DNA from 2 places in the Achromobacter sp. 18P8.1.1 genome. Region 2 is predicted to be linked to the other one. Evidence: riboswitches for the same ligand, from Rfam matches in the RefSeq annotation. Region 2 holds a riboswitch; the other holds the start of a gene.
What was found. Region 2 has a riboswitch for manganese ahead of AC27VE_RS01105 (sodium:calcium antiporter). Riboswitches for the same ligand answer to the same signal wherever they lie in the genome.
Positions count from the first base shown of each region.

Region 1: linked by a shared signal. The riboswitch ahead of mntP (manganese efflux pump MntP) and the one ahead of AC27VE_RS01105 (sodium:calcium antiporter) in region 2 are both predicted to bind manganese.

Region 1 covers NZ_JBYOKH010000072.1:2,726-18,432, reverse strand. The annotation lists gene AC27VE_RS28920 (LysR family transcriptional regulator) at 1-479, shown strand, start outside; gene AC27VE_RS28915 (helix-turn-helix transcriptional regulator) at 531-1,454, opposite strand; gene AC27VE_RS28910 (TonB-dependent receptor) at 1,626-3,722, shown strand; gene AC27VE_RS28905 (MFS transporter) at 3,737-4,924, shown strand; gene AC27VE_RS28900 (ABC transporter ATP-binding protein) at 4,921-6,654, shown strand; gene AC27VE_RS28895 (ABC transporter ATP-binding protein) at 6,726-8,405, shown strand; gene AC27VE_RS28890 (hypothetical protein) at 8,450-9,151, shown strand; gene mntP (manganese efflux pump MntP) at 9,165-9,740, opposite strand; yybP-ykoY riboswitch at 9,750-9,922, opposite strand; gene AC27VE_RS28880 (CopG family transcriptional regulator) at 10,083-10,505, shown strand; gene AC27VE_RS28875 (extracellular catalytic domain type 1 short-chain-length polyhydroxyalkanoate depolymerase) at 10,534-11,658, shown strand; gene AC27VE_RS28870 (AlkA N-terminal domain-containing protein) at 11,678-13,123, opposite strand; gene ogt (methylated-DNA--[protein]-cysteine S-methyltransferase) at 13,269-13,793, shown strand; gene AC27VE_RS28860 (tartrate dehydrogenase) at 13,904-14,989, shown strand; gene AC27VE_RS28855 (Bug family tripartite tricarboxylate transporter substrate binding protein) at 15,092-15,707, shown strand, end outside.
Region 2 covers NZ_JBYOKH010000001.1:229,793-245,499, forward strand. The annotation lists gene AC27VE_RS01090 (porin) at 1-1,017, opposite strand, end outside; gene mgtA (magnesium-translocating P-type ATPase) at 1,070-3,877, opposite strand; gene AC27VE_RS01100 (hypothetical protein) at 4,295-4,630, opposite strand; gene AC27VE_RS01105 (sodium:calcium antiporter) at 5,092-6,096, opposite strand; yybP-ykoY riboswitch at 6,176-6,340, opposite strand; gene AC27VE_RS01110 (aminopeptidase P N-terminal domain-containing protein) at 6,475-7,818, shown strand; gene AC27VE_RS01115 (TM2 domain-containing protein) at 7,839-8,303, opposite strand; gene AC27VE_RS01120 (UbiH/UbiF/VisC/COQ6 family ubiquinone biosynthesis hydroxylase) at 8,384-9,553, shown strand; gene dusB (tRNA dihydrouridine synthase DusB) at 9,671-10,696, shown strand; gene AC27VE_RS01130 (helix-turn-helix domain-containing protein) at 10,733-10,972, shown strand; gene purH (bifunctional phosphoribosylaminoimidazolecarboxamide formyltransferase/IMP cyclohydrolase) at 11,079-12,668, shown strand; gene ruvC (crossover junction endodeoxyribonuclease RuvC) at 12,668-13,216, shown strand; gene ruvA (Holliday junction branch migration protein RuvA) at 13,305-13,877, shown strand; gene AC27VE_RS01150 (complex I NDUFA9 subunit family protein) at 13,878-14,786, opposite strand; gene AC27VE_RS01155 (threo-3-hydroxy-L-aspartate ammonia-lyase) at 14,890-15,707, opposite strand, start outside.

The sequences.
Region 1 (15,707 bases), on a different contig from region 2:
TGCGTTTCGGCGACCTGCCCGACACCCGCCTGATCGCCCGCAAGATCGCGCCCAACCGGCGGCTGGTCTGCGCCTCTCCCGCCTACTTGAAGACGCACGGCGTGCCGGCCACGCCGCACGACCTGACGCGGCACCAGTGCATCGTGCTGCGCCAGAACGAGGCCGCCTACGGACTGTGGCGCTTCACCAAAGGCCGCCGCAGCGAAACCGTGAAGGTGCGCGGCAACCTCAGCAGCAACGACGGGGAAGTCACGCTGACCTGGGGGCTGGCCGGCCTGGGCATCCTGCAACGCGCGGAGTGGGACCTGGCTCGCTACCTGCGCAGCGGCCGGCTGGTGCGCGTGCTGGAAGACTACGCCTTGCCGCAGGCCGACATCTATGCGGTGTTTCCGGAACGCCACCATCTATCGGCGAAGGTCCGCGTGTTCGTGGATTTCCTGGTGGCGTATTTCCAGAAGGGATCGGACAGTACCTGGTGACGCGCCAGCGGCACTTGGCACGCCGACGGGCGGTAGCCGGGGCTACGGGGGCTAGTCGTCAGCCCGTTGCCCATGGCGCAGCGATGACGGATTGATCCCGAACTGCTTGCGAAAGGCGGCTGTGAAGTGGCTGGCGTTGCTGTAGCCCAGATCCGCCGCCACGTGCGCCACGGACAAGCGGCCGCGCAACAAAAGCGCCCGGGCTTGCCGCATGCGTTCGGACTGGAAGTAGTTGTAGACGCTGCATCCGTATTGACGGCGGAACGCCCGCACCAATGTCGGCACGCTGACGCCCACATCATTGGCCAGCGCCGCCAGGCTCGGCGCGCGGCTCAGGTCGGCCAGCAGATGTTCATGCACGCGTGCCATCCGCCGCTGCACACTGAGCGACAAGCCGGCCAGCGGCCGTGCGCAGGACTCCAGGAACAGGCTCACCAGCATCAACGATTGAGCTTGCATCCACAATCCGTGGCGGCTGGCAGCCTCGTTGCCCGACAGGCTCTGCGCCAGCAGATGCGCCGTGCTTTGCAGCTCGGCGCCGCCATGCCCGTGCAGGAAGCAGGCCGATGAGGCCAGGCCGTTAGCCAGGTCGCCCTGGAAATCATGGGTCCATCGCTTCAAGACATCCGGCCGGACCATGACTGTCACGTTGTCCAGGCAGCCTTCCTGGCGGTAATGCCCGCGCCGCCCCGGGCCGTAGCTGATGCTGCCCAGGCCCTCGCTTACCGCGAATTCACGTCCGCCTTCCCAACGCTCGAAATGGCAGGCTGCGCGGCCTTGCATGCGGCTGTTGAAGCTGAAATGGACGTAGTCGCTGTCATCCTGCAACGGGATGTCCAGCAGCTCTTTGAAGGCGCTGCGCCAATAGACCAGCTGAGCGCCTTCCTGCAGCGGCACGCGCGCGATGTGGCAGACGCTGCCGGGGCCAAGACGCAACACCGACGTGTCGGTGACAACGTGGGACAGCGGGATCATGCCGGAACTCATGACGGTACGCACCAGATAAGGTGATCCGATCGGGGGGAGTGATCCGATTCGGGTAGAAATACAAATGGAAATCATTATCATCCATTTGTGTTGCTCTCGCAAATACGACACGGCCAGTCGTGTGAGCCCCGATTCTCCGACCTTCCTGAAAGGCCCCCCATGCGATTCCCTGCCTTGCCGGCGCTTTCCCTGTCTACGCTGGCACTATCTCTTGTCCTGCCCGCGCAGGCCCAATCCACCGACGACGCGGCCGCGCTGCCAGCCATTACTGTGAATGCGCGCGGTACCGGCGAGAACGATAAGGATCTGCCGTATACCGTCAATGTCATGGACGGCGTTACGCTCGAAGAGCGCCGGATGCTCAATGTGGAGCAAGTGCTGCGCGCCACCCCTGGCGTGAACGTCAATTCCTCAGGCGGCGCCAACGTTTCCACGATCTACATCCGGGGTGTCGGGGCGCTGTACCCGATGAGCATGGACGACAGCTCGGTGGCGCTGAACGTCGACGGCAGCCCGCTTTCGACGCGCCATATCTCCATCGGCACGCTGGACGTCGACCAGATCGAAGTGCTCAAGGGCCCGCAAGGCACGCTGTTCGGCGGCATGGGCGAGGCCGGCGCCGTCAATCTGACTACGCGGCGCCCGACCCGGGAGTGGGAAGGTTATGCCCGCGCCGAGTACGGCCAGGAGCGCCAGTTCCTGACCGAGGCGGCGGTCGGCGGTCCGCTGACCGACAAGCTTGCGGGCCGCTTTGCGATACGGGCCGGGGGTTCCGACCACTGGATCGAAAACGCCCGCAACGACCAACCGCTCTCCAAGCCGCGCGATCTGGCGTTTCGGGGTAGCCTGCTTTGGGACCTTACCTCGCGCACCAGCGCGCTGGTCTCAGCCGAGCGCCATCAGATCCGGCACCTGGGCGAACAACTGGTGTTGATGCCCTACGGCCGTCCTCCGACGGTGGACATGGATCCGTCGCTACTGGACGACGCGAAAAAGACCGTCGAGCGTTACACCCTCCAGCTCGATCACCGCTTTGACGGCGCGAAACTGACGGCGACATCTGCCTATACAGACAGCTACAACATCGGGCCCGTAGTCTATGACCGCCGCCTGCAGAGTGCGATGGGGCGTGGTTCCAGCGAATTCTGGAACGTCGACGAGGCCCGCGAGCACCTGTTTACGCAGGATCTGCGCCTGGCCTCGTTGCCGGGTAGCGACGTGTTCTGGGTCACGGGGCTGTCCTATTCCCATGCAACGCGTTCGTATGACACGCCGCGCAACACCTATGGCGACGCCAGCGCCAAATACCGTGATTTCGACACGGACCGTTACGGCATCTACGGAGAGATGACCTATTCCCTGGCCAGCAAGTGGAAGCTCACCACGGGGCTGCGCCAGTCGTGGGTGAAGAAGACATATGCCGGCGAGTACCACGGAGGCGGCGCCGTTCAAACCGACCACCGCAAGCTTGACGACAGTTTCACCACGGGCCGCGTGGCGCTTGCCTATGCCCTCACGCCCAGCACGACGCTCTACGGCAGTTACGGCCGCGGCTACAACCCGGGCGGCTTCAATGACTACGCCGCGCAGCCCGCCGACAGCGAGCCGTACAAGGCCGCCGAAACCAACTCCTACGAACTCGGGTTCAAGTTCTTGAGCGCCGATGGCCGCTACGGTCTGAACGGCTCGGTCTATTTGAACCAGGTGCGCAACAACCACTTGCTCTCCTACGATTCGGCCACCTACGTCGTCAATGCGCTCAATGCCGACACGCGCAGCAAGGGCGCCGAGCTCCAGGGCAACGTCCGGCTGGACAATGGCCTGGGCTTCACGGCAGGGTTGAGCTATATCGATGCCAAGATCACGACGACCGTGGCGGGAATCGGCGATGGCGACGTGCAATCCGGCAATCGCGTGCCGGATGTATCGCGCTGGAGCGGCACGCTGGGTGTCACGTACCGTCACGCCATGCCTGCATTCCTGGGGCTGTCGGCGCCGGTACTGAACGCCCGCCTGGACTACCAGTATGTCGGCAAGCGTGCTGCCGACCCGCAGAACCACTTCGATCTTGACGATTACCACCTGTTGAATGCCCGCTTGGGGTTGGCCAATGGCCGCGCCGAATACTACGTGTGGGGCAGCAATCTGCTGAACGAGCAGTACGACCTTTATGGGTACTTCGCGCCGCCCAGCGTGGCTTACGGTGTGCCCGCCCGTGGCAGGACGCTGGGCGTCGGCGTGTCGTACACGTTCTGACCCGGAGCCGCATCGTGCAACCCCTCCGTGCCTGGCGTCTGCTGGCCAGCCTTTACAGCACCCAGTTTCTGGGCCTGATGTTCTTCGTCGTCGCCATGGCGGCCATTCTTCGCGAGCGCGGCGCCAGCCTCGACACCATCGGCCTTGTGTATCTGCTGGGCATGGTGTGGCCCCTGAAGGCGCTGTGGGCGCCTTGGATCGATCGCTATGCCATCGGCCGGCGGGGCCATTACCGCGGCTGGCTGCTCCTCACCCAAGGCGGCATGGTGCTGTGTCTGGCGCTGATCGGCGTGCTGGACCTGCAAGCCGACTTCACGTCGATCTACCTGCTGTGCCTGGCGACGTCGCTGCTGTCCGCCACGCAGGACATCGCGGTCGATGGCCTGGCCTGCCGCCTGCTCACCCCCGCCGACCGCGGCTTTGGAAACGGGTTGCAGATCGGCGGCGGGCTGGTGGGAAACCTGGTCGGTGGCGGGGCGATGCTGATGCTGTACCCGACCATCGGATGGATGGGTTGCTGCCTGGCGCTGGCGGCGCTGACAAGCGTGTCCTGGCTGCAGTTGCTGCGCTATCAGGAGCCCGCGTGGCCGCGCCCCGCGCAACCTGGCGGCTATTCGCGTCTTATCGGCTTCTGGCGCGGGCCTGGGCGCATGCGCCTCTTGCTCTTGCTGTTGATCTACCCGGCCGGCAGCGCCCTGGCTTATTCGATCGTCATGCCCGCGTTGGTCGACGCCGGGTGGACCCTGGAAAGCATCGGCCTGATTGTCAATGTGCTGGGATCGTTGGCCGGCCTGGCGGCCGCGCTGGCGTATGGCCGTCTGCTGCGACGCTACTCACGGCGGCGTGCCATGGTCGCCGCCGCGCTGTTGCAATGGCTGGGCATCGCCGGCCTGGCATTGCCGGCAATGGGTTGGGGCGGCAGTGTTGTGGCGGGGGCGGCGGTGGTCGCCTACTTCCTGCTCTACAACCCGGCCGCGACCGTGCTGGCCACCTTGATGATGGATCAATCGTCGCAGGCAAGCCCCGCGACCGATTACACCCTGCAAGTCAGCCTGAGCCAGTGCTTCGTGATGGTGCTGACGTCGGCAGGCGCGATGTTGGCCGGCCGCATCGGCTATGGCGGCGTCATCGGCGTTGCCGTGATCTTGGCGCTGCTGGCCGCGATCGCCAGCCTGCGTTGGACGCCCCGGGCTGCCGCATGAGCAAACCCTGGAAGATCCTGCATCCGGTGCGCGGCCGGATTCGCCTGGCCATGGCGCTGGCGGTGATGGGTGTCCTGTCCAGCCTGGCGGCGCTGGCCGGCCTGGCGTTGGCGGTCAAGGCCTTGATGGTCGATTCCGACATCTATCCTTGGCGTGAGTTCATCGCCGCGTTTGCGTTCACCGTGATCGCCTACATCCTGCGGTTGCAGGCCTTCAATCAATCCCATTACGCGGCGTTCCGCCTGGAAGTCATCCTGCGCAACGGTCTGGTTCGGCATATCTCACGTCTGTCCTTCGGCGAGATCCAGGCGCTGGGAAGCAGCGCGTTAGCAAAAGTGGTGCATGACGATGTCCGGGCGCTGCATACGTTCGTCGCGGACAGCACACCGCTTTATGCCCGGGCCTATGCGATGCCGGCCGTGAGCGCCGTCCTGCTGTTTGCGCTTGACTGGCGTCTGGCCCTGGTCTGCATTGCCGTGCTGTTGGCAGGCGGATGGGTCATGTCGCGGGCGATGCGCGGGCGTGGCGTCATGACCCGCCGCTACCACGAAGCGCGGGAACAGGTCAGCGCGGCGGTGGTCGAATACGTCCAGGCCATGCCCGTCGTCCGTACCTTCGACACGGGGCAGACCACATTCGGCCGCTATCATCGTGCGTTGGAGCGCTATCTCGTCATGCTGACAGACTGGTATCGCCAGGCAAGCTTTCCCGCGCGTTTTTCCATTGCGATCCTGGGGCCGCTGCCCACCCTTGCCCTGCTGCTCTGGACGGGTGCCTGGCTGGGCACGCAGGGGCAATTGTTCTTACCGGTCTGGCTGGCCGCGCTGCTGTTCGGCATGGGAATGGCCGAGGCCATGTTCCCGATGATGTCGCTGGCCCACATGATAGACCGCGCGAAAATCAGCGTCGCACGTATCCAGCAACTGATGGACATTGCACCGTTGCCACCGGCGCGCGCGCCGGACAGGCGGCCTGTGGACAGTTCGGTCAGCTTTACGGACGTGAGTTTTGGCTACGACGGCAAGCGTGTGCTCGACGCGCTTACTTTCACCGCGAGGGCCGGGCAGGTCACAGCCCTGGTCGGTCCGTCCGGCGCAGGCAAGAGCACCGTGGCCCGCCTGATCGCGCGCTTTTCGGACATTGACGCCGGTACGTTGACCATCGGCGGCGTCGACGTGCGCGACATGGAACGCAAGGTGCTGTTCGAACATGTGGCCTTTGTCTTCCAGGACACCTTCCTGTTTTCGGGCAGTGTTGCCGAGAACATTGGGATGGGCCGGCCTGATGCCGCCCGCCACCACATCGAAGCCGCCGCCATGGCCGCCCAGGCACATGATTTCATTGCGGCCTTGCCCGAGGGATACGACACGGTGCTGCGCGAAGGCGGCAAGGATCTCTCGGGCGGCCAGCGCCAACGCCTGACCATCGCGCGCGCCATCCTGATGAACCGGCCGATCCTGGTGTTGGACGAGGCAACCTCAGCCACCGATCCCGAAAGCGAGCGCGCCGTGGGTGCCGCCCTGGCCGAGCTGATGCGCGGCAAGACCGTCATCATGGTCGCGCATCGCCTGAACACCATTCGCCACGCCGACCAGATCCTGGTCCTGGACCACGGCCGCTTGGCCGAGTCCGGCACGCATGCGGGCCTGCTTGCCGCCAATGGCCTCTATGCCCGGCTGTGGAGCAGCCATCAGCGGGCTCGCCTCTGGACCTTGGGTCTACAGCCATGACAAATCGCCCCGCCTCCTGGCACGAAACCTATCGGCGCCTTATGCGCAGCGCTGGCCCGCAGGCGGGTCGCTTGCGCGCAAGCCTTGCGCTGCTGCTGGCGGCCGCGGTGCTGCAGGGCTTGGCGCTTGCGTGTATCGCGCCGCTTTTCCTCGCCGTCGCTCATGGCGCCCCGTGGCAGACGTCTGCCACCTGGCTTACGGCCTTAACCGGGTTGGCGCTGGCCGCCACCGTCCTGCGCTGGCGCGCACAGGGATTCGATTACCTCGGCTACATGGCCGCCGCCTCGCATGACCTGCGGATCCGCCTGGGCCAACAACTCCGGCGCATGCCGCTGGAGGCCTTGCACAGCCATCGCACCGGCGAGATTGCCGCCAAGCTGCTTGGCGGCGTCGACGAACAAATGAATTACGCGCTGACCGTGGTGAACCTGATCCTCAGCGCTGCGGTGACGCCTGCCGTGGCTGCCTTGGCGCTGCTGGCGCTGGACTGGCGCATCGGCTTGGCGCTGCTGCTGGTGTTCCCGGCCATCATTCCGTTATATCGTCGGCGTCGGCCCTTGATGGATCACAGCATGCAAGCGGCGGGACACGCCAGCGACGCTTTGAGCGCCGAGCTCCTGGAATACATGCAGGGCGTTCCGGTGTGCCTGGCGACAGGCCGGGCCGGCGCCGAAAACGAGCGCTTGCGTCACCGCTTCGAAGCGGTGGAACGCGTGCAGCGCGACGCCCAACGGCGCGGCGCCAAACCCGATCTGATGATCGCCAGCGTCATTGAAATCGGCCTGCTTGCCATCCTGGCCTGCGGCGCGCTCTGGGTCACGCAGGGCAGCCTGGATGCCGCGCTGCTGGCGGCGGTTCTGGTGCTGGTGCTGCGCTTTGCCGAACCCCTGGCGACCTTCGTCTCTTTCACCGCCGTGTTCGCGCTTATCGAGGCCGCGCTCGCGCGTGTCGAATCGGTGCTGTCGGTTGCGCCGCTGCCGCAATGGCCCGCCTCCGGCGAGGCGCCGCGCGATGCCTCGATCCGCATCGAGAACCTGAATTTCCACTATGCAGGCAGCAAGGTTCCCGCCTTGCACGGCATCAATCTGGATCTGCCCGCGCGCGGGTTGACGGCACTGGTCGGCCCCTCCGGTTCGGGCAAGACCACGCTCACGCGTTTGCTCATGCGGCATGCCGATCCTCAGGCAGGCGCCGTCATGATTGGCGGCGTCGACCTGCGCCGCATGCGGCCGGCGGAACTCAACGACCTGGTGTCCACGGTGTTCCAGGACGTGCATCTTTTCGACGATACGGTGCTGGCCAACATCGGCATGGCTCGTCCGCAGGCGAGCGATGCGGAAATCCGCGCAGCCGCGCGTGCGGCGCATTGCCTGGACTTCGTGGAACGCCTTCCGCAGGGTTGGCAGACCCGGCTGGGCGAAGCGGGAAACCGGCTATCGGGCGGCGAACGCCAGCGCTTGTCCATTGCCCGGGCCATCTTGAAAGACGCGCCCATCGTCATCCTGGACGAACCTACCGCCGCGTTGGACACCGAAAGCGAGTTGGCCGTGCAATCGGCTATCGATGCCCTGGTGCGGCGACGCAGCGTGATCGTGATCGCCCACCGCCTTTCGACCATCGTGGCTGCCGACCGTATCCTGGTCTTTGAATCCGGCTGCGTGACGCAGTCGGGAACCCATGCCGCGCTCATGAGCGTTCGGGGCCGGTATCGGGACATGTGGATGGCGCAGGAGACGGCCAGGATGGAGTAAATTTCCGTCTCTTGGACCTCAACAGTCAAAATCGCGTATTGATCATGGAAAGCATCCACGGCGCGGCATTTCGGAAGGCGTTTGACAAGGGCGGGTCGTACCTTCGCGACCTGCACGTGCACGATTGCACGTTCGACAATTGCGGGCTGTCGATGGTGACGACACCGGCTCGCATGTCGCGCGTGCAGGGGGTACGCATCTCCCAATGCCGCGCAGTGAATTCAGAGATCATGCCTTGCATCTTCGAGGACGTGGTGGTGGAAGACCTTTCCACCAATCCCATTCTGCTGGTCTGGGCCTCGTTCTTTCGCCGGGTGAAGCTCGTCGGAAAGATCGGCAAGCTCAATCTCAACTTGGCGCCGACTGCGTTTTGCACGGATGCCCGCCTGCTTGAGCAGTTCGCGTCGGCGCGGGCGGCGTTCTACGCCGAAACCGATTGGGCATTGGACATCAGCGAGGCCAAGCTGCTGGGCTTGCGGTGCCAGGGCGTGCCCTTGCATCTGATCAAGCGCGATCCGCAGACGCAGGTCATCCTGGACAAGCAGGGGCGCTATGGCGGCCACCAGGCGCTGGGCGCGGGCTTTGCCCAGGCGTTTCCCGTGACCAATAGCGTGCTGCGAGGCTTCGACGAGTCAAGCGACCAGACGCTGCTGCTGGCCGCGTCGCTGGCAGCCCCCAAAGCGCGGCGCGACGCGGAGAAGGGCGCCATCGCCGAGCTTCGGGCGTTGGGGTTGCTGGAAGACTGAAACCCTTGAGGCGTTACGCCGCGGCCGCCGCCGTCAGGTGCTCGTACAGGATCAGCGAGCCGATGCCGATCAGCGCGATGCCGCCCAGCACTTCGGCCCGCTTGCCCGCCACGCTGCCCAGCGCGCGGCCCAGCATCACGCCGATCGTCACCATCAAGGTGGTGGCCAGGCCGATCGCGATGGCGGCCACCACGATGTTCACGTCGACGAATGCCAGGCCGACGCCTACGGCCATCGCGTCGATGCTGGTGGCGAATCCGGTCGCGGCCAGGAGCCAGAAGGAATGGCGGACGACCGGCGCGGCGTCTTCGTCCTCTTCCTTGAAGGCGTTGCGGATCATCAGCACCCCGAGAATACAGAGCATCCCGAACGCGATCCAGTGGTCCCAGTCGGCCACGAACTTTGCCGCGACTGAACCCAGTCCCCAGCCGATCACAGGTGTGATTGCTTCGATCACACCGAAGATCACGCCGGTGCGCAGGGCTTCGGGCAGGCGGGGCTTGTGCAGGGCGGCGCCCTTGCTGATGGCGGCCGCGAACGCGTCCGTCGACATGGCGAACGCAAGAACAATGAGGGAGAGGGCATTCATGGAGAGAGGGGTCCAACTGGGCGAGAACGGCACAGACCCTTCACACCGCCCAGCGTCGTGTGAAAAGTCCGTGGTCTCGCCAAGCGCAATGCCGCTTACGCCATGGCCGGCTAGGGCCAAGAATGTTGACGTAAGCCCTTTCAGAACAGGCTGAAAGGCGGCTACTCCCCAAAGAGTGAACGCAGTCTAGCAGAGCTGGCCGTCGGGCGTATGACAGACCGCAAGGCGGGCGGGGGAATGGCCGATCGGGTCGCGCACCGGCAAATCGCGACGGCAAGGCCTCAAATATGGCAAATTGAAACATCCATAGGCCATCCAAGTGGATGGTTTTAATATTCCGTCATGCCTCCTCGTCCTCCGTCCCTCGCCTCCGTTCCCAAGCCCCCCGATGAGAAGATCACCATCAATCTCGGGTACGTCGACTTGGGCCATATCGATCTTCTGGTGCAGGAAGGGTTCTATGCGAACCGCACCGACCTGATACGAACAGCCATCCGTAATCAACTGGCCACGCACGGCGAAGCCGTTCGTCAGGCGGTCAGCCGAAAGACGCTGGTTCTGGGCATCCAGCACTACACCTCGCAGGACCTGCTTGCGGTTCAGGCGGCGGGGGAAATGCTGCAAATCCGGGTGCTGGGGCTGGCGACCATCGCGCCGGACGTCACCCCCGAACTGGCGCTTGCCACCATCGAATCCGTGACGGTCCTGGGCGCCTTGCATGCCAGCGCCGCCGTCAAAGCTGCCCTGCGTCAGCGCATCCGCTGACTTTCCCCCTAGCCGTCAAGGTAACGCCATGCACCCCGAATTCCAGCAACTCATGAACCAGGCCACCCGGCTCACACGTTCCGGCGATCTGGCCGCAGCGACTGCCGCCATCCAGGCCGCGTTGCGGGGCGGGGCAACTGCCGCGCCTGCCCGCGAGGACGATTCCGACGTCATCGATGTCGAGGCTTGGGAGGTCCCCGAACCCGCCGCCCGGTCGGCTACGGCAAAGGCAAAGGCGACGGCAACGGCAACGGCTGCGGTCGACGACGTTGCCCCGCCTGCGGACAAGCCGGCCACGGCAGGCGACACGTTCACCGCGGGATCCTTCCGCAACGCAGGGGGGCACCGCAGCTACAAGCTTTACGTGCCGCCCAACGCGGGCGCCGAGCCCCGTCCGCTGGTCGTCATGCTTCACGGTTGCACGCAGGACGCCGACGATTTCGCTGCCGGCACCGCCATGAACCAGGCCGCGCGAGCGCAGGGCTTCTATGTGCTGTATCCCGTGCAGTCGCGCGAGACCAATCCGCAGAAATGCTGGAACTGGTTCAAGCACAATCATCAGCAGCGGGGTCGGGGCGAACCTGAAATATTGGCCGGCATGACGCGCGCCGTCATCGACTCGCACGCGATCGACCCGCAGCGTGTCTACGTGGCAGGCTTGTCGGCGGGCGGCGCGATGGCCGCCATCCTGGCGGGCGCCTATCCCGACCTGTTCGCCGCCGCGGGCGTGCATTCGGGGCTGGCGGCCGGTGTGGCGACGGATCTGCCGTCCGCACTCTCGGCCATGAAGGGCGCCGGCATCCACACGGCGGGGCAGGCCGCGAGCGGGGTGCCCACGATCGTCTTTCACGGGGACCGCGACGCAACGGTGCATCCGGGCAATGGCCAGGCGGTGGCTGCGGCCAGCGCTGGGGCAGCCGCACCGGTGGAGACCTGCCGCGTGCCGGGGGCTGGCGGCAAACGCCACAGCACCCGGTACCTGTACCGCAACCCCAAGGGCGACATCAGCGCCGAACGCTGGGAGATCCATGGCGCCGGTCATGCCTGGGCCGGCGGGTCGGCAAGCGGATCCTATACGGACCAATCCGGTCCGGATGCCACGGCCGAGATGCTGCGGTTCTTCTTCGAACGTTCGTTGGGCCACCAGCGCTAGCAGCGGCCCGCGCAAGCGCCTACGCGGTCCACAAATGCTGTGCCGCGTAGGCACGCCACGGCCGCCACTGTTCGGACCGTGCCAACAGCTGCGCGGGCGTGACTTCCCGCGATTCCAGTTTTTCCAACGCGCGGATCAGGCCGATGTCCGCCGACGGGAAGGCGTCGGGTTCACGCAGCTGGCGCAGGGCAATGTACTGCGCCGTCCATTCCCCCACGCCTTTGATCTGGCGCAGGCGCGCAACGGCTTCTTCCAGCCCGCTGCCGGCGTCGAACAGGTGCTTGTCCGCCACCGCTGCGGCGCCCACGGCGGAGAGCGTGGCGGCGCGGCTTCGGGGCATGCCCAGCGTGGCCAGATCGGCCGCGGCGATGACCGCGGGCTCTGGAAAGACATGGGTCAGCGCGCCTTCGGGTTCGGCCATGGGCGCGCCATGCGCCGCCACCAGCTTGCCGGCCAGGCGGATGGCCGCGACGACGGTGATCTGCTGCCCCAGGACGGCGCGCATCGCCAATTCGAATCCATCCCAGGCGCCGGGCACGCGCAGGCCGGGCCTGGCCTGGATCAGCGAGGTCATGACTGGGTCGCCAGCGAATTGCGCGGCGATGGCTACCGGGTCGCTGGCCAGGTCGAACACGCGCCGCACCCGCGCAATGATCGCGGGCAGCGCCTGCAGGCGAGGAAAGCGCACGGTGACCTGCAGCGCATTGCCGGTGCCGGGGCGCACGGTGAGGGTGCCCTGGTGGCCGTCCAGGCTGACCGTGCGCGCGTAGGTGTCCTCTGTCACGTGTTCGATGCCGGGAATGGCGCGCAACCGCAGGAAGGCCAGCATGGCCTCCCAATCGTAGGGCGGGCGATAGCGCAGCAGCAGCTTGATCTCGCCGTGCCGGCCGGCGGATACCTCCGGTTTTTCCGAGCGGCGCAGCTCGCCCGGGGCGCGCCCGAACAGATCCAGAAAAATCTCGTTGAAGCGGCGGATGCTGCCAAAGCCCGAGGCGAAGGCGATTTCCGCCATGGGCAGATGGGTTTCGTGGATGAGTTGCTTGGCCAGCAGCACGCGGCGCGTCTGGGCTACCGCCACGGGCGAGGCGCCCAGATGCTGGCGGAACTGGCGGCGCAATTGGCGTTCCCCCACGCCCAGACGCTGGGCGAGCGTATCCACCCCGTCGTCGTCCAGCGCGCCCAGTTCAATCAGTTGCAAGGCGCGCGCCACGCTGTCGGGCAATTCGTGTCCTGGGCCGATTTCCGGCGCCGTCTCGGGCCGGCAGCGCAGGCAGGGGTGAAAGCCGGCCTCTTGCGCGGCGGCAGCCGTCGAGAAGAACTTGACGTTCTTCGACAGCGGCGTACGCGCCGGGCACACCGGGCGGCAATAGATGCCGGTCGTCTTGACGGCCGTGAAGAAGCGGCCGTCGTAACGGGCATCGCGCACTTGGATGGCGCTATAGCAGGCGTCGTGGTTCAGGTCCATGCACCGATACTACTGCCGCGCCCGGGCCGGGATCTAGCGGTTTTCGGACACGGTTGTGACGATCACACTAGTGTCCGAAAACCGCCAGCGGCACGCCCTGCACGGTTCTATATTGGCCATGTTGCGACTTCACCGGGAGCCGGCCATGCCGATCCACACATTCTCTTTGGAACGCGTTTCCACCCCGCTGGGCCAGATGCTGGTGCTGACGGATGCCCAGCAGCAGTTGCGCGCCGTCGATTGGCAAGACTACGAATCCCGCATGCATACGCTGCTGCGGCGCCAGTACGGCAAAGACGCCGTGCAGGTGCGGGACGCCGGCCAGCCCTCCGTGCCGCGCCGCGCGCTGGAAGCGTATTTCGACGGCGAAGTGGCCGCCATCAACGATCTACCCGTGGCGCTGGGCGGCACCGACTTCCAGCGGCAGGTCTGGCAGGCGCTGCGCGGTATCGCGGGCGGGCAGACCGTCAGCTATGGCAGCCTGGCTGGGCGCATCGAACGGCCCACCGCCGTGCGCGCGGTCGGGCTGGCCAACGGCGCCAATCCGGTCGGCATCGTGATCCCTTGCCACCGGGTGATCGGCGCCAACGCGTCGTTGACCGGCTACGGCGGCGGGCTGCACCGCAAGCGCTGGCTGCTGGAACACGAAGCCCGGCATGCCGCGCACTGAGCGCCACTTTCAACTCCAGGTTAAAGATGTTGTGAATTCCGGCGCCGTCTGAGGCGCCGGCACTCAGTAAAGTGCCGACAGACCCTTATCAGCAAGGAGGCCTGTCGGCCATGAAGACCTATCGCATCGCAACCATTCCCGGGGACGGCATCGGCAAGGAAGTGATTCCCGCCGGCCAGCGCATCCTGCAAGCGCTGGCCGAACAGGACGGCCTGCGTTTCGAATTCCACGATTTCGACTGGGGCGGCGACTACTACCGCAAGCATGGGGTGATGATGCCGGCCGATGGGCTGGATGCGCTGCGCGACAAGGACGCGATCCTGTTCGGTTCGGCCGGCGACCCGGACATCGCCGATCACATCACGCTGTGGGGCCTGCGCCTGAAGATCTGCCAGGGCTTTGACCAGTACGCCAACGTGCGTCCCACGCGCATCCTGCCCGGCATTGATGCGCCGCTCAAGCGCTGCACGCCTGAACAACTGAACTGGGTGATCGTGCGCGAGAACTCGGAAGGCGAGTATTCGGGCGTGGGCGGCCGCGTGCATCAGGGGCACCCCATCGAAGCCGCCACCGACGTCTCGATCATGACGCGCGCGGGCGTGGAACGCATCCTGCGCTTTGCGTTCAAGCTGGCGCAGTCGCGCCCGCGCAAGCTGTTGACCGTCGTCACCAAATCGAACGCGCAACGCCATGCCATGGTGATGTGGGACGAGATCGCGCTGCAGGTCAGCCGCGAGTTCCCGGATGTGACGTGGGACAAGGAATTGGTCGATGCCGCCACCGCGCGCATGGTCAACCGTCCGGCGTCGCTGGACACCATCGTGGCCACCAACCTGCACGCCGACATCCTGAGCGACCTGGCGGCTGCGCTGGCCGGCAGCCTGGGCATCGCGCCCACGGGCAATATCGATCCGGAACGCCGCTATCCGTCCATGTTCGAACCGATCCACGGCTCGGCCTTCGACATCATGGGCAAGGGCCTGGCGAATCCGGTCGGCACGTTCTGGTCGGTGGTGATGCTGCTGGAACATCTGGGCGAAAACGCAGCGGCCGCGCGGCTGATGCAGGCCATCGAAAGCGTGACGGCGAATCCGGCCTTGCACACGCGCGACCTGGGCGGCCAGGCCACGACGGAGCAGGTGACGGCCGCGGTATGCGCGCGCTTGGCCGCGGGCGGGCAGGCCCGGGCGGCGTAGGCACACGCACTACCCGGAAACCCGATCCTGGGCGACAGACCCGAGGCGGTTTCCGGCAATACAAAAAGAAGCGAAGTCCATTCGTATCCCAAGGAGACAAGCATGTCCAAGCAAGCCTTACGCGCGCGCGCCCTGGCGTTCGCGTGCCTGTTGAGCCTGCCCCTGGCGGGTGGCGTTGCGGTGGCGCAGACGTATCCCGCGCGGCCGGTGAACCTGATTGTGCCGTTCCCGGCCGGCGGCACGACCGACGTGCTGGCGCGCGCATTGGGGCAGGAACTGGCCAAGCGCCTGGGCCAGCCGGTGGTGGTGGAAAACAAGCCGGGCGCGGGGTCGACCCTGGGTGCGGACTATGTGGCCAAGGCGGCGCCGGACGGCTACACGCTGCTGATGGGCGCCGTGCATCACACCATCGCCACCAGCGTCTACAAGAGCCTGCATTACGACTTCCAGAAGGATTTCGCGCCGGTCACGACGGTGGCGCTGGTGCCCAATGTGCTGGTGGTCAATCCCAAGGTGAACGCCATGGACGTGCAGGGGCTGCTGACCTTGGCGCGGGCCGCGCCGGGCAAGCTGACCTACGGGTCCAACGGCATGGGCACCGGCCAGCACCTGATCGGCGCGCAGTTCGAGCACGCCGGCCAGGTGCAGTTGCTGCATGTGCCGTACAAGGGCAGCGGCCCGTTGACGACCGACCTGCTGGGCGGCCAGATCGATATGT
Region 2 (15,707 bases):
GTAACCGGCAAATCCGTATAGCGTCGTGCGCGGGGACAACGCGTAGGTATAACCCAAGGTCGCAAGCTGCGCATTGCGCGCCGTCATACCGTTGTCCCAATGCCAGTTCGGCCGCGCCAGCGACCATTGCACAAGGATGGCGCCCGGGCCGACGGGTACGCTGACGCCCGCCAGCCACGCGTCGACCGTGCCGCCACGCACGAAAGGCGCCGGACCCAAGCCCAGCCCCAAACCGTCGGGATCGCCCCCGTCCAGCCCCGCATAGCCGTTCTTCTGGCGCGACCAGGCCACGGACAGCTTGAGCACTTCGAAATCGTACGAGGCCCCCAATTGCAGCGCCTGGGGCCGTCCGCCACTGCCTTCGGGCGCCTGGGCCAACCGCAGTTGGTCCCACGTGGCCACGGCCAGCAAGGGCCCGCTTTCGAACTTCAGGCCCATGCTCAGCGCGCGATTGTTCTGATTCGTGCGGAACTGGCCCTGGTCCCCGGCATCGAACGAATAGCCGACGCCCACCTGCAACCCGTTCCAGGTAGGCGAGGTGACATTGACCATATTGCTCAACTGGAAATTGTCGGACGCCTTGAAGGTGGCGCCCATGCCCATGTCCTTCCACGAGGCGATTTCCAGCGCGTTGCCGTAAAGCTGGCCGATCGTGTGCTGGCGCCCGAACCGGACTTCGCCCAGGCTGTCGTGGCCAATCCCGACCCACGCCGCGTAGTTGAACAAGCGGCCGTCTTCCTCCGCGTTGCCGTTGGACGGGTTGAAGCCGCTTTCCAACTGGAAACGGCTATGCCAGCCTCCGCCCAGGTCCTCGGCGCCCTGCAAGCCCCAAAGGGAATCCGTCAGGCCGCCGTTGAGCAGGCCGCTGTGGCTGCCCTGCCCCGACACGCTCGTCACGGCCATGCCGGCGTCCACGATGCCGTACAGGTGCACGCCGTATCCCTCATCGGCGGCCAGCGCCGCCAGCGGCAGCCCCAGGCCGCCTGCCACCGCGGCGGCACAGAATGCGATTCTCATGTTCTTCTCCCGATGGCGGCGGGCCTTGCGGCCCGCCGCAGCATGCACAGACTTATTGCCAGCCGTAGCGGCGTACCCAGATGCCCTTGAGCAGTTGCGTCAGCACGCAGTAGCTCAACAAGATGCCCACCAGCCACGGGAAGTAGCTCCACGGCAACGCTTGCAGCTGGAAGTATTCAGCCAGCGGCGAGAACGGCAGGATCAGGCCCATGACCACCACCATGAGCGTCATCGCCATCAACGGCCATGCGGCACGGCTTTGCAGGAAGGGGATCCTGCGGGTGCGGATCATATGCACGATCAAGGTCTGCGACAACAAGCCTTCGACGAACCAGCCCGACTGGAACAGCGTCTGATGCTCAGGCGCGTTGGCCTGGAACACGTACCACATGAGCGCATAGGTGGCGATGTCGAAGAGGGAGCTGATCGGACCGAAGAACACCATGAAGCGGCCCAAGCCGTCCGGGTCCCATTGCTGCGGCTTTTTCAGGAGTTCTTCGTCGACATTGTCGAACGGAATCGCCGTCTGGGAAATGTCGTACATCAAATTCTGCAGCAGCAGGTGAATGGGCAGCATCGGCAGGAAAGGCAGGAAGGCGCTGGCCACCAATACCGAAAACACGTTGCCGAAATTCGAGCTGGCGGTCATTTTCAGGTACTTGAGCATGTTGCAGAAGGTCTTGCGGCCTTCGATCACGCCGTCTTCCAGCACCATCAGGCTCTTTTCCAGCAGGATGATGTCGGCCGCCTCCTTCGAAATATCCACCGCGGAATCCACCGAAATACCCACGTCGGCGGCGCGCAGGGCGGGCGCATCATTGATGCCGTCCCCCATGAAACCCACCGTATTGCCCTGCGCGCGCAAGCTGCGCACGATGCGCTCCTTGTGGGCGGGCGTCAGCCGGGCGAACACGTTCGCTTCGAGTACGGCGGCGGCAAGCTGCGTGTCGTTCATGGCCTCGATCTCGGCGCCCAGATAGACTTTGCGTACCTCGAAATCCACTTCACGGCACACTTTCTGCGTGACCAGTTCGACGTCGCCCGTCAGCACCTTGACCTCGATGCCAGAGGCCTTCAACGCCGCCAGCGCGGGGCCGGTCGATTCCTTGGGAGGATCCAGGAAGGCGATATAGCCCACCAGCACCAGGTCGGATTCATCCGCCACGCCATAGACCTCCTGCGTGGGCGGCATTTCCTTGACGCCCACCGCGATCACCCGCAGGCCGTCGCGGTTCAGCTCGGCCGTCACCCGGCGGATGTCCGCCCGGCGCGAATCGGTCAGCAGGTGCACCTCGCTGCCCACGCGCAACCGCGTGCAGGCAGACAGCATTTCTTCCAGCGCCCCCTTGCAGATCAGTTCGTGGTGGTCGCGGCCATTTTCGGTCTCGTTGACCACCACCGACATCCGGCGCCGCGAAAAGTCGAAAGGGATCTCATCGACCTTGCGGTAGCGGGATGCCAGGTTCAGGCGACGCTGCACTTCGGCGTGCTGCAGCACCGCCACGTCCAGCAGGTTCTTCAGGCCGGTCTGGTAGTAGCTGTTCAGGTAGGCGTAGGCCAGCACATCGTCGCTGGTGGTGCCGTAGACGTCGGTGTGGCGCTCCAGCACGATGCGGTCCTGCGTGAGCGTGCCGGTCTTGTCGGTGCACAGCACGTTCATCGCGCCCAGGTTCTGGATCGCATCCAGCCGCTTGACGACGACTTTACGGCCCGACATGCGCAATGCGCCCTTGGCGAGCGTGGCCGTGACGATCATCGGCAGCATCTCGGGGGTCAGCCCCACCGCGATGGCCAGCGCGAAGAGCAGCGCTTCCAGCCAGTCGCCCTTGGTGAACCCGTTGATCAGCATGACGATCGGCGCCATGACCAGCATGAAGCGGATCAGCACCCAGCTGACGCGGTTGATGCCCTGCTGGAACTGCGTGGGCGCGCGGGTGGCCTGGGTGACGCGTCCTGCCAGTTGGCCGAAATACGTGTTGGCCCCCGTCGCCACGACCAGCGCGCTGCCCGAGCCACTGACCACATTGGTCCCCATGAAGGCCATGTTCTCCAGCTCGAGCGAATTGCCGGTCTCCACGCGCTGGATGGCATGCTTTTCGACCGGCAGCGATTCGCCCGTCAGAGCAGCCTGCGCGATGAAGAGGTCCTTGGCGTTCAGGATGCGGCAATCGGCGGGAATCATGTCGCCCGCGGAGAGCAGCACCACGTCGCCCGGCACCAGCTCCGCCAGCGGCACTTCCAGCTGACGCGAGCCGGACTCGTGCAGGGGCGCGCCGTAGGGGCGGTGGCCGGTGCCGTCCCCCGCTGACGCCATCGGGCCGCTGCGCAGCACGGTGGCGGTGTTCTGCACCATGGCCTTCAGCGCCTCGGCCGCCCGGTTCGAACGGAGTTCCTGCGCAAAGCGCAGCACCGTCGAAATCACGACCATCGATCCGATGATCACGACTGCCGTCCAGGACTGGTCGTCCGGTTCGGCCATCCACACATCGGTCAGCCACGACAGGGCGGCCAGCGCGGTCAACAGAAGGTTGAACGGGTTGCGGTAGGACAGCCACAGGTGGGCGGGCCAGGACAGGGGCTTCTCGTGGTCGACCTCGTTGGCGCCGTGGCGCTCGCGCGCGGTCTGCGCCTGGACTTCCGACAGGCCTCCCCGGCCGCTGCCCAGCAGCGAAAACAAGGCATCCATGCCCATGCGGGACATGTCGAGCATGCGGCGGTTGGCGCGGCGCGACGTGTCGGAAGCGGCGGACGCCGCAACGGTATGGCCGCCTTGCTCAAGCATGGGGGACCGCCGGAAGTGGCGGCCTGCGCGCCGTCGGCCGGCGGCGGAAGAAAAAAACGATTTCAGGAACGTAAACATCGGAGTGCTCCGGTTTTTAGTGTTGTTGTCGGAGACACGGGCGCGCCTGCCCCTCGGCCTGCGCGCGGGCAGCAGCGGGCCGCGGCTTTCGCGGGAAAGCCGTCAATCCGCCACGTACAGGCGTGCGCAGGCACCGGGGCAAAGTTGCCGGTGTCCGGATCGCGTCGAAGTCGCGCCGGGTGCGGAAAACGGAAAGGGGGCTAGCTAGGGAATCGGAACCGGCGCCGTTGGCCTCTGGGGGCGTGGCCGGGGATTCTTTGCTGCGGAGTCCGTCGGAACCGGGATGACTGTCCGGCCGGTCGGCTCGCAGGGAGATGACAGGTCAGACAGGCATGCCGGCGCCATGCACTTGGCGCGATCGAGGTTCGGGGTCTAAGGCACTAGGCATGATCTCTCCTGTGGGGATAGGCGCTGGCGTCAGGCCATTGCGGCGGCTTGCGCACCGAAATGCACGTGGCGCACGGCGGGATTGGCGCTCAGGCGGCGCGCTTGCGACATCAGTTCCGCCCGCAGTTCCGGGGGGCAATTGACGGTGATGCAAGCCGACGCCATGCTCGGGTCCTGGCCTTGGTCGATCTGCACTTGCGAGACATCCAGGCCGGCGGCGCTGAAGTCCAGGCAGATCTGCTTGCGCAAGGCGCCCAGTTCGTCGCGCGGACAGATGACCGTCAAGCGCGAAGTGCCGCGGCGGCGGCCCAGGGCGGTGGCGCGGTCCACGCCAGCGCGGCGTAGGAACAAGTCGAAGAAACGCATAACGACCTCCATTGCAAGAATGGGGAGCGTGATCGCGAGTACGCGAGCGCAACTGCGCGGCGCATGACGGACGAACACAAGACGTGCACGAACGCTGGCGCTGCGGCAAGCGGCGGTTCTGGCGGTTTACGTTGGGGAGATTCCCGGCAAGCCGAAGGCCTGCGCTATTGCCTGGACTCGCGCCCGAGGCTTGGGATACGCCGCAACCTGCATGACAGGATGCGGCAGATGGAGTTCTGCGTGTTTCCTGTCAGACAGCGAGGTCGATGCAAGATCGACTACTTTCGCCGGAATCGGTATTCACGAAGACTGCTCCTGGGATGGATAACCACGGAAGTTTACGCGGGTTTCCACTGATGGACAAGGTTTATGGGCCTTAACTGCCCGGAAAACCGCCAAAAAATGCAAAAGCGGCGCAGGCCCCGCTGAGCCTGCGCCGCAATTCGCACCAGGGTCCGGGATCAGGCGTAGAAGTGCCACCCCAGATATGCCGCAAACAAGGCATAGAAGCCGCCCACCGCCGACAACGCCGGCACGCTCATCACCGAGCGGCGGAAACGCAGCCACAGCAGGCCGATCGACAGCATCGTGAACAGGCCCGCGGCCAGCAAGGGGGCATCCAGCAGCCACGGCGTCATGAAAATACCCAAGGCGCTGGGGATGGTGGCCTGGATCATCATCGCGCCCGAGATGTTGGCCAGCGCCAGGCGTTCCTTGCCTTGGCGCACCCAGATCAGCGCATTCATGATTTCGGGCAATTCGGTGGCGACGGGCGCCAGCAGCAAGGCGGCCACGTGCGGCGACGCGCCCATGAAAATGCCCAGCACTTCGATCTGGTTGACGAACACGTGCGAGGCGCCCGCGATGACCACCAGCGCCAGGATCGTCTGCGTCGCGGCCCAGAACATGGTCGGGTCCTCATCGCGGGGGCGCAGCTTGAGCGGCTCGAGGTCCTCGCTGTCGGTCCGTTCCTCGTCATGGCTCAGTTCGCGCTTGATGTACAGGCCGTACGTCGCCAGGAACAGGATGCCCAGCCAGGGCTTCCACGCGAAGGCCAGCAGGCCCAGGCCCACCTTGAAGATGAAGATGCCCATGAACCAGGCCTGGTCGCGGGCCAGCCGGCGCTGGTCCGCGTTGATACAGTTGGCTTGCGTCGTCTGGCCCCGGCGAGCGCGCCACAGGGCGAAGCCCACTACGGCGTACGCCAGGGTCGCCAGCACCAGGGGGCCGCCCATGGCCGCGCCGACGCCGATGTCTTTCTGCTCCGGGGTGTCGCCGAACATGACGGCCATGAAGGTGACCGCGCTTTCCGGCAATGCGGTGCCGAACGCGGCCAGCACGGTGCCGGTGGCGGTGGCGCCCAGATGGAAGCGGTGTCCGACCCATTCAACGCCATTGACGAAGAATTCGCAGGCGAAGTAAATCACTGCCGCAGACAGGAAAAACAGAAACAGGGTGAGCAACATATGAACGCAGCCGGACGAGCAGAAACCAATTGGCGCGACGCTGCGGCTCGCCCGGCTAGGGTGAACGCAACGCGGCCAAAGGTCTCGCCTGGCTGATCCATGCGGCGGGCAGGCCGCTTGCATGGAAACCGTTAGCGCCATGGAGTTCTAGCAACCGCTACGCGGCCCTGAACCACCAAGTCTGTTGACGCTAACTCCTTTGGGGACAAAGGATGGCTACTCCCCAATGACAGAGCCGCGATTGTAGCAGCGCGAATCTGACGGTCCAGTGAATCCCGCGCGGACGCCGCGGGAACCCCACCCGCTGTTGTTTCCGCGCGATAGCGGGGTAAAGTAAGCCGCATCCACACCTTCGCGGGGTTCGCGCCCCTGCCCGCCATGAGCCTGCCTCCCGCCGACATCGCCCCCTTCGCCGCCCGGCGCCAACGCCTGATGGACCGGATGCGCGCCGACGGCGGCGGCATCGCCATCCTGAGCACCGCCCCCGAGGCAATCCGCAACCGCGACGCCGAATTCCCGTACCGTCACGACAGCGATTTCTTCTACCTCACCGGGTTCACCGAACCCGGTGCCTGGCTGGTGCTGATCGCAGGAGCGACCGACCGCGCCGTGCTGTTCTGCCGCCCGCGCCACGTGGAACACGAGATCTGGGAAGGCAAGCGCTTCGGCCCCGAAGCGGCCGCCGCCTATTTCGGTTTCGACGATGCGCACGCGCTGGACGCCCTGGACGAAGTGGTGCCCACGCTGATGTTGGACCACCCCACCCTGTACGCGCCGCTAGCCGGCGACAAGCGCACGGACGGCCGCCTGCACCGCTGGCTGGCTACGGCGCGCGACGCCAGCCGCGCCGGCCACGCGCCGCCTTCGCGCCAACAGGACATCCGCCCGCTGCTGGCGGAAATGCGGTTGATCAAGGACCCGGCCGAAATCGCCGCGATGCGGCGCGCCGCCAAGATCTCGGCCGGGGCGCACGCGCGCGCCATGCGCGTCGCCCGCGCCGGTATGCACGAGTACGAGCTGGAAGCCGAGCTGCTGTATGAATTCCGTCGCCACGGCGCCCAGGCCGTGGCCTACAACAGCATCGTCGCGACGGGCGCCAACGCCTGCGTGCTGCACTACCCGGCGGGCGAAGCCGTGCTGCGCGACGGCGACCTGGTGCTGATCGACGCCGGCTGCGAGGTGGACAGCTACGCCAGCGACATCACCCGGACCTTTCCCGTGAACGGCCGCTACAGCGGCCCGCAGCGCGCACTGTACGATCTGACGGTGGCGGCGCAGGAAGCGGCGGCCCAGGCCACCGCCCCCGGCCGCACCTTCAACGACGGCCACGAAGCCGCGCTGCGCGTGCTGGCGCAAGGCATGCTGGACTTAAAGCTGTTGAAGGGATCGCTGGACGGGGTGCTGGAATCCGGCGACTACAGCCGCTTCTACATGCACCGCACCGGCCACTGGCTGGGCCTGGACGTCCATGACGTGGGCGACTACCGCCAGCCGGGCCCCGCCCAGGGCGCCGACCGCCCCTGGCGCAAGCTGGAGCGCGGGATGATGCTGACGATCGAGCCGGGCATCTATGTGCGCCCGGCGGACGACGTGCCGGAAATCTACTGGAATATCGGTATCCGCACCGAGGACGATGCGCTGGTGACGGATGAAGGCTGTGAACTGATCACCCGTGGCGTGCCGGTAGAGGCCAGCGAGATCGAAGCGCTGATGCGCGAATAGCCGGCCCCACAGCCCCGACCCTACAGCACCAGCCCGTCCAGCCAGCCCATCGCCACCCAGACGTAGACCACCACCATGGCGATGGCGAACATCGAGACGACCGAGCCCACCAGGCAGGCCAGGATGGCGACCAGCACCGGCCCCCATCCCGTGGCGGTGGGGCGGCCCAGCTCGGGGTTATACAGACGGTCGAATTTCTCGTCCGGCATCAGCGAGAACACCGCGCTTTCGATGAACCCGTCGATCATCGGAATGAAGACCAGGAAGAACGCGGGGTTGTCGTACCAGACGGGGTAGAAGCGAAACGCGCAGAACAGGCAGACGAGCGACAGTGCGGTGACCAGCCAGGCGTGGCGCCGGCCCAGATACCACCAATGGGCGCCCAGCCAGCCGAACAGGCAGGCCAGCAGCCCCACGGCGACTTTGCCGCGCGGGCGGCGAGCGGATACGGCGGACAGCGAAGGGGAAGCCTGAACCTGCGTCATATCGATCAACCGGGTGGGGTGGGCCGCGCGACCCACCGCGCTGGCTGTCCCGGATTGTAGTGGACGGTTAAAATCGGGACATGACTGCACCCGCCTTCGACATTGCGATTCTTGGCGCCGGCCCCGTGGGCCGCGTTCTGGCCCTGATGCTGGCGCGCGTGGCGCCGGATCCGGCGCGCATCGCGCTGCTCGCGGGCGCTGCGCCCGCCCCGGCGACGCCGGCCGCGGCCGTGCCCGCGGCCGACCCCCGCGTGCTGGCCATGAACCATGGCAGCCGCGTGCTGCTGGAATCGCTGCATGCCTGGCCCGAACGTTCGGCCGACATCCGCAACATTCATGTCTCGCAGCGCGGACGGCTGGGCCGCACCGTGATCCAGAACACCGACTTCGGCGTGCCGCAGCTGGGTAGCGTCGTCGCCTATTCGGGGCTGCACGCCAAGCTGGACGAATGCGTGGCCGCCTGTGGCGTCACCGTCCTGCCGGGTCCTGCCGCGCGCGTGGACAGCCAGGACGCGGGCGGAGTGCGCATCGTGCAGGGCGACACCACGCTGCTTTGCCAGGTCGCCGTGCAGTCCGACGGCGCGGGCGCGGCCGACGTACGCCGCGACTACGGCCAGCACGCGGTGCTGACCACCGCCCATGCCACCCTGCCGCGCCGCGGCTGGGCCTGGGAACGCTTCACCGCCGAAGGACCGCTGGCCTTGCTGCCCCACCCGCAGACGCCGGATGCCTATTCCGTCGTGTGGTGCAGCGCCCCGGATCGCGCCACCGAACTGGCCGCGCTGGACAACACGGCTTTCTCGAAGGCGCTGTCGGCCGCCTTCGGCGACCGCCTGGGCCGGCTGTCCAGCCAGGCGCCGCGCCATGTCTTTCCGCTGTCGCTGGCCGCCCGCCGGGCGCAAGTGCAAGGCCGCGTGGCCGCCATCGGCAATGCCGCCCAGACCCTCCACCCGGTCGCGGGCCAGGGCCTGAACCTGGGGCTGCGCGACGCCGCCCGCCTGGCTCAGACGCTGGCGGGCTGGCTGGCCCGCCCCGAGGCCAGTCCCACCGCCCTGTTGGCGGAGTTCGCGCAAGCGCGCCAGGTCGACCGCTTCATCACCGCCGGCCTGACCGACCTGATGCCCCGCGTGTTCGCCACCGGCCTGGCCCCGGTGGAGCATGCGTGCGGGCTGGCCTTGCTGGGGATGGATCTGGCCTCCCCGTTGCGCGCGCCGCTGGCCCAACATCTGCTGCAAGGTTTCCGCGCCTGATTCCGCTCTCGTTCCGCCCCCGCCCGGGGGTCGGAATCGACTGCTTTCGCCCCCGTTTGTTACCAAGCTGTTGCCAGCTGAAAACGGGGGTTCGATCGAGCCGGTTAAAATGTGACCATGCGCATAGGCCAATGGACCCTTCCCAACAACGTTCTTGTCGCGCCCATGGCGGGCGTGACGGACCGCCCTTTCCGGCAACTTTGCAAGAAGTTGGGGGCCGGCTATGCCGTGTCGGAAATGGCCGCCAGCAACCCCAAGCTGTGGGATAGCGTCAAGACGTCCCGCCGCCTGAACCACGACGGCGAGATCGCCCCCATTTCCGTGCAGATCGCGGGCGCCGACCCGGCCATGATGGCCGAAGCCGCCGTCTTCAACGCCGGCAAGGGCGCCCGGATCATCGACATCAACATGGGATGCCCGGTGAAGAAGGTCTGCAATGTGGCCTCCGGCTCGGCGCTGCTGCGCCACGAAGACCTGATCGTCCGCATCCTGGACGCCGTCGTGTCGGCATGCGCGCCGCTGGGCGTGCCGGTCACGCTGAAGACCCGCACCGGCTGGGACCGTGAAAGCCGCAACGCCTTGCGCGTGGCGAAACTGGCCGAAAACGCCGGCATCGCGGCCCTGACCTTGCATGGCCGCACGCGCGCCGACCTCTATACGGGCGAGGCGGAATATGACACTATCCGCGCCGTCAAGGCCGAGCTGACGATTCCCGTGATCGCAAACGGGGATATCGACTCACCTGAAAAAGCCAGGCACGTCCTGGATTACACTGGCGCCGACGCGGTCATGATTGGCCGGGCGGCCCAGGGCCGTCCCTGGATTTTCCGCGAAATCGACCACTACCTGCGCACGGGCGAAACACTGGCCCCTCCCTCCTATGGGGAAATGCGCGAGCTGTTGCTCGAACATCTCGACGACCATTACCGGTTCTATGGCGAGCACACCGGCGTACGCACGGCGCGCAAGCATATCGGCTGGTATCTGGACGGCCTGCCGGGCGCGGATTCGTTCTGCGCCCGCATGAACCTGATCGACAACACCCGCGACCAGTGGCGGGCGGTGTCTGATTGGTTCGACATCATCTCGCGCGACGGCGAGCCCCATCCGGCGCCGGTCGCAGAAGCCCTGCTGGCGGCATGACCGCCTCAACACCAACATAAAAATATCTGTACTCAAATGAGCAAGAAAGATGTCCTGGAAGAATGCGTGCGCGCCAGCCTGGAGCGCTATTTCGAAGACTTGGGTGAATCCGAGCCCCACGATATGTGGGACATGGTGATGCGCTGTGTGGAGCGCCCGGTGCTTGAAGTAGCGCTTGAGCGGTCGGGCGGCAACCAGTCGCGGGCATCCGAAATGCTGGGCATCACCCGCAACACCCTGCGCAAGAAGTTGCTGGCGCACAATATCCAGGTATAGCTTTTCCGCGTGGACGGCCCCTTGCCGGGCGCCGTCCGCCCCGTCCTCCGATTTCCCATCCCGACCTGAACGAGAAAGGCGCTGCGCCCGACTCCCGTCCCCCACCATGAAAATCGAAACCGCCCTGCTTTCGGTGTCCGACAAGACCGGCATCGTTGAATTTGCCCGCGCCCTGGCCGCGCGTGGCGTGCGCCTGCTGTCGACTGGCGGCACCGCCAAGTTGCTGGCCGACGCCGGCCTGACCGTCACCGAAGTGGCTGCCCACACGGGTTCGCCGGAAATCCTGGATGGCCGCGTCAAGACGCTGCACCCCAAGATCCACGGCGGCCTGCTGGCGCGCCGGGACAGCGCCGAGCACATGGACACCATCAAGGCGGCGGGCATCGATCGCATCGACATGCTGGTGGTCAACCTGTACCCCTTCCGTGAAACCGTCGCCAAGCCGGACTGCACGTTCGCCGATGCGGTCGAGAACATCGACATCGGTGGCCCGGCCATGCTGCGCGCCGCCGCCAAGAACCACGGCACGGAAGCCGGCGGCGTGACGGTCGTGATCGACCCGATCGATTATTCGCGTGTGCTGTCGGAAATGGACAAGAACGGCAGCACCTCCTACGGCCTGCGCCTGGCGCTGGCCTCGAAGGTCTACGCCCACACCGCCGCCTACGACGGCGCCATCGCCGCCTACCTGACCAGCCTGACCGAAGCCGAACCGGCCCAGGAAGCGGTCCCGGCGCGCACCGAATGGCCCGGCACGCTGACCCTGCAGGTCAAGCAGGAGCAGGCGCTGCGCTACGGCGAGAATCCGCACCAGACCGCCGCCTTCTACGTGGACGCGCAGCGTCCGGCCGGCCTGCTGGGCAACTACCGCCAGTTGCAGGGCAAGGAACTGTCCTACAACAACATCGCCGATGCGGATGCCGCATGGGAATGCGCGCGCAGCTTCGACGTGCCTGCCTGCGTCATCGTCAAGCATGCCAACCCCTGCGGCGTCGCCGTGGCGGCCGACACGCTGGGCGCGTACCAGCAAGCATTCAAGACCGACCCGACCTCCGCGTTCGGCGGCATCATCGCCTTCAACCGCCCCGTGGACGCCGCGACGGCCGAAGCCGTCAGTGCCCAGTTCCTGGAAGTGCTGCTGGCCCCGGCGTATGACGGCGCCGCGCTGGCCATCCTGGCCGCCAAGAAGAACGTGCGCGTGCTGGAAGTGCCGATGGGCGTGGGCCAGAACGCCATGGACATCAAGCGCGTGGGCGGCGGCTGGCTGGTGCAAAGCCCGGACGCCTACAACGTGCCGCGCGATGCGCTCAAGGTGGTCAGCAAGCGCCAGCCCACCGAGCAGGAAATGAACGACCTGGCCTTTGCCTGGAAGGTCGCCAAGTACGTCAAGTCCAACGCCATCGTCTTCGTGGGCGGCGGCATGACGCTCGGCGTGGGCGCCGGCCAGATGAGCCGCATCGACTCGGCCCGCATCGCGTCGATCAAGGCGGAAAACGCCGGCCTGACCCTGAAGGGCTCGGCCGTGGCGTCTGACGCGTTCTTCCCGTTCCGCGACGGCCTGGACGTGGTGGTGGCGGCAGGCGCGACCTGCGTGATCCAACCCGGCGGCAGCATGCGCGACGACGAAGTCATCGCCGCGGCCGACGAGCATGGCATCGCCATGGTGCTGACCGGCACCCGCCACTTCCGCCACTGATGCGCGTCCTCGGCATCGATCCCGGCTTGCGCCGCACCGGTTTCGGTGTGATCGATGCCGACGGCTCGCGGCTGCGGTACGTGGCCAGCGGGACCATCGTGGTCCCGCCGGCGCTGACGTTGGCCGAACGCCTGAAAGTCATCCTGGACAACCTGCGCCAGGTGGCGCGCGACACGCAACCCGACGTCGCCGCGCTGGAAATCGTCTTCATGAACACCAACCCCGCGTCCACCCTGCTGCTGGGGCAGGCGCGGGGCGCAGCGCTGTGCGCGCTGGCCGACAGTTCGCTGGCTGTCCACGAGTACACCGCGCTGCAGATCAAGAAAGCCGTGGTCGGCACCGGACGCGCCGCCAAGGAGCAGGTGCAGATGATGGTGCAGCACTTGCTTGCGCTGGACGGCACGCCCGCCCCCGACTCCGCCGACGCGCTGGCTTGCGCCATCTGCCACGCCCACGTCGGACCGCTGCAGGACAAGCTGGAACGCCTGGGCACGTCGCTGCGCATGAGCGGCAAGACGCGTATCCGTAACGGACGCCTGATCGGCTGAACGCGCCCTTGCGCGTATAGAATGCCCGCATTCGCCGCGCATTCCGCGCGCCTCTCCTGCCCTACCCCTTTACCAGGCCTTCATCACCATGATCGGACGCATCACCGGAACCCTGATCGAAAAGCTGCCCCCCACCATCTGCGTGGACGTGGGCGGACTGGGCTATGACATCGACGTGTCCATGAGCACGCTGTACGCGCTGCCGGAAACCGGCGCGCGCGTCACGCTGTACACGCACCTGACGGTGCGCGAGGACGCGCACATCCTGTATGGCTTCGGCACGGCCAGCGAACGCAGCGCCTTTCGCGAACTGATCAAGGTCAGCGGCATCGGCGCCCGCACGGCGCTGTCGGTGCTGTCGGGCATGTCGGTGGCGGATCTGGCGCAGGCCATCACCTTGCAGGAATCGGGCCGCCTGACCCGCGTGCCCGGCATCGGCAAGAAGACCGCCGAACGCCTGCTGCTGGAAATGCGCGGCAAGCTGGGCGCGGACATCGGCGCGTCCTCGCATGCGACGCCGGACCACCAGTCCGACATCCTGAATGCGCTGCTGGCGCTGGGCTATTCGGAAAAGGAATCGCTGTCGGCACTGAAGACGCTGCCCGAAGGGGTCGGCGTGTCGGACGGGATCAAGCAGGCGTTGAAGGCGCTGGCCCGCTGATTACAGGTAGCGGGGCGCGACGGCCTCCAGCCCGGTCGGCACGACGTGCAGTTCCGGCGCAATGGGCCCCGCGCAGATATTGTCGCGACGCAGGGAATCCAGGTTGTCGCGCGACATCAGGGGCTTGCCCGGCAGGCATTCGAACAGGCGGGCCTGGATGCGTCCCACGCCCATCGGCATGCTGATCACAGGCCGCGGATGGCCGCTCCAGGCCGCACACAGCCGCGCGATCTCGCCCAGCGTGTAGACCTGCGGCCCGCCCAGCTCATACGTTTTGCCACAGGTGTGCGTGTCGCCCAGGGCGGACATCATCGCTTCCACCACATCGCCCACATAGACCGGCTGCATGCGCACGTGCGCTCCCGCCAGCGGCAGCACGGGCAGCCAGCGCGCCAGCGTGGCGAACATATTGGTGAATTTGTCGTCCGGCCCAAATAGGACGGACGGACGGAAAATCGTCCAGCCGCCTTCGGACGCGGCCTGGAATTCATGCTTGATCGCGGCCTCGCCGTCGCCCTTGGAGCGCTGGTACATGCTGTCGCCCTGGGAATCGGCGCCCAGCGCGCTGACATGCAGAAGGCGATGCACGCCCTGGCGCCGGCAGGCTTGCGCAATGCGCTGGGGCAACAGCACGTGGGCCCGCGCGAAGTCCGACCCGTACGGCTTGCCGATGTTGCCATGCAGGATGCCCACCAGGTTCACGACCACGTCGCAACCACGGACCAGGCCATCCAGCGCCGCGTCATCGTGGATGTCGGTCTGGACCAGCGTGACGGTGGGAAAGACTTGCAGTTCGCTGCCCCGCGCCAGAAGGCGCGTGGGCACAATCATCTGGTGCAAGCCGCCGGACAGCCGGGCAATCAGGTGACGGCCGATGAAACCGGTGCCACCAATGATAAGGATACGCATGCCGCAGCCTCCTGTTTGTCAGGATCGAGTCCCGATTCTGCCTTGCGCGGGCGGCAACCGCAAGCACGCATCGGCGGTCCGGCAGGCGAACCGCCGATCGCGATCAGGAAGCCAGCAATCGGGCGTAGGCCGGAAGGTCGACGTTGCCACCGCTGATGATGACGCCGACCCGCGCCCCGCGCACCGGCACCACGTTCTGCATGACGGCCGCCGCGCCCAGGCAACCCGTGGGCTCGACCACCATCTTCATGCGTTCAGCGAAGAATTTCATGGTGGTGACCAGCTGGGCATCCGTCACCGTGACGATGTCGCGTACATGCTTCTGGATGAGGGGGAAGGTCAGGTTGCCCAGGTGCGTCGTGGCGGCGCCGTCGGCCAGGGTCTTGGGGGCCGGAATCCGGACGATTTCACCCTTGCGCAACGACTGCTGGCCATCGTTGCCGGCTTCCGGCTCGACGCCGTAGACCAGGCAGCGCGGGCTGAGCGCGAACGCGGACAAGGCCGAGCCCGACAGCAGGCCGCCGCCGCCCAGGCAGACGAACAGATAGTCCAGCTCGCCGACTTCCTCGAACAGCTCCTTGGCCGCGGTGCCCTGCCCGGTGATCACGTCTTCATGGTCGTAGGGCGGAATCAGCGTGGCGCCGGTCTCGGCCTGGATGCGCTGGGCGATCTGCTCGCGGTCTTCGGTGTAGCGGTCGTACGTGACGATCTTGCCGCCGTAGCCTTCGGTGGCGGCGCGCTTGGCCGCGGGTGCGTCCAGCGGCATGATGATCGTGGCGGACACGCCTTGCAGCTTGGAGGCCAGCGCGATGGCCTGCGCGTGGTTGCCCGACGAGAAGGTGACGACGCCTGCAGCGCGCTGCTCAGGCGTCAGGCGCGCGATGGCGTTGTAGCCGCCGCGGAACTTGAAGGCGCCCATGC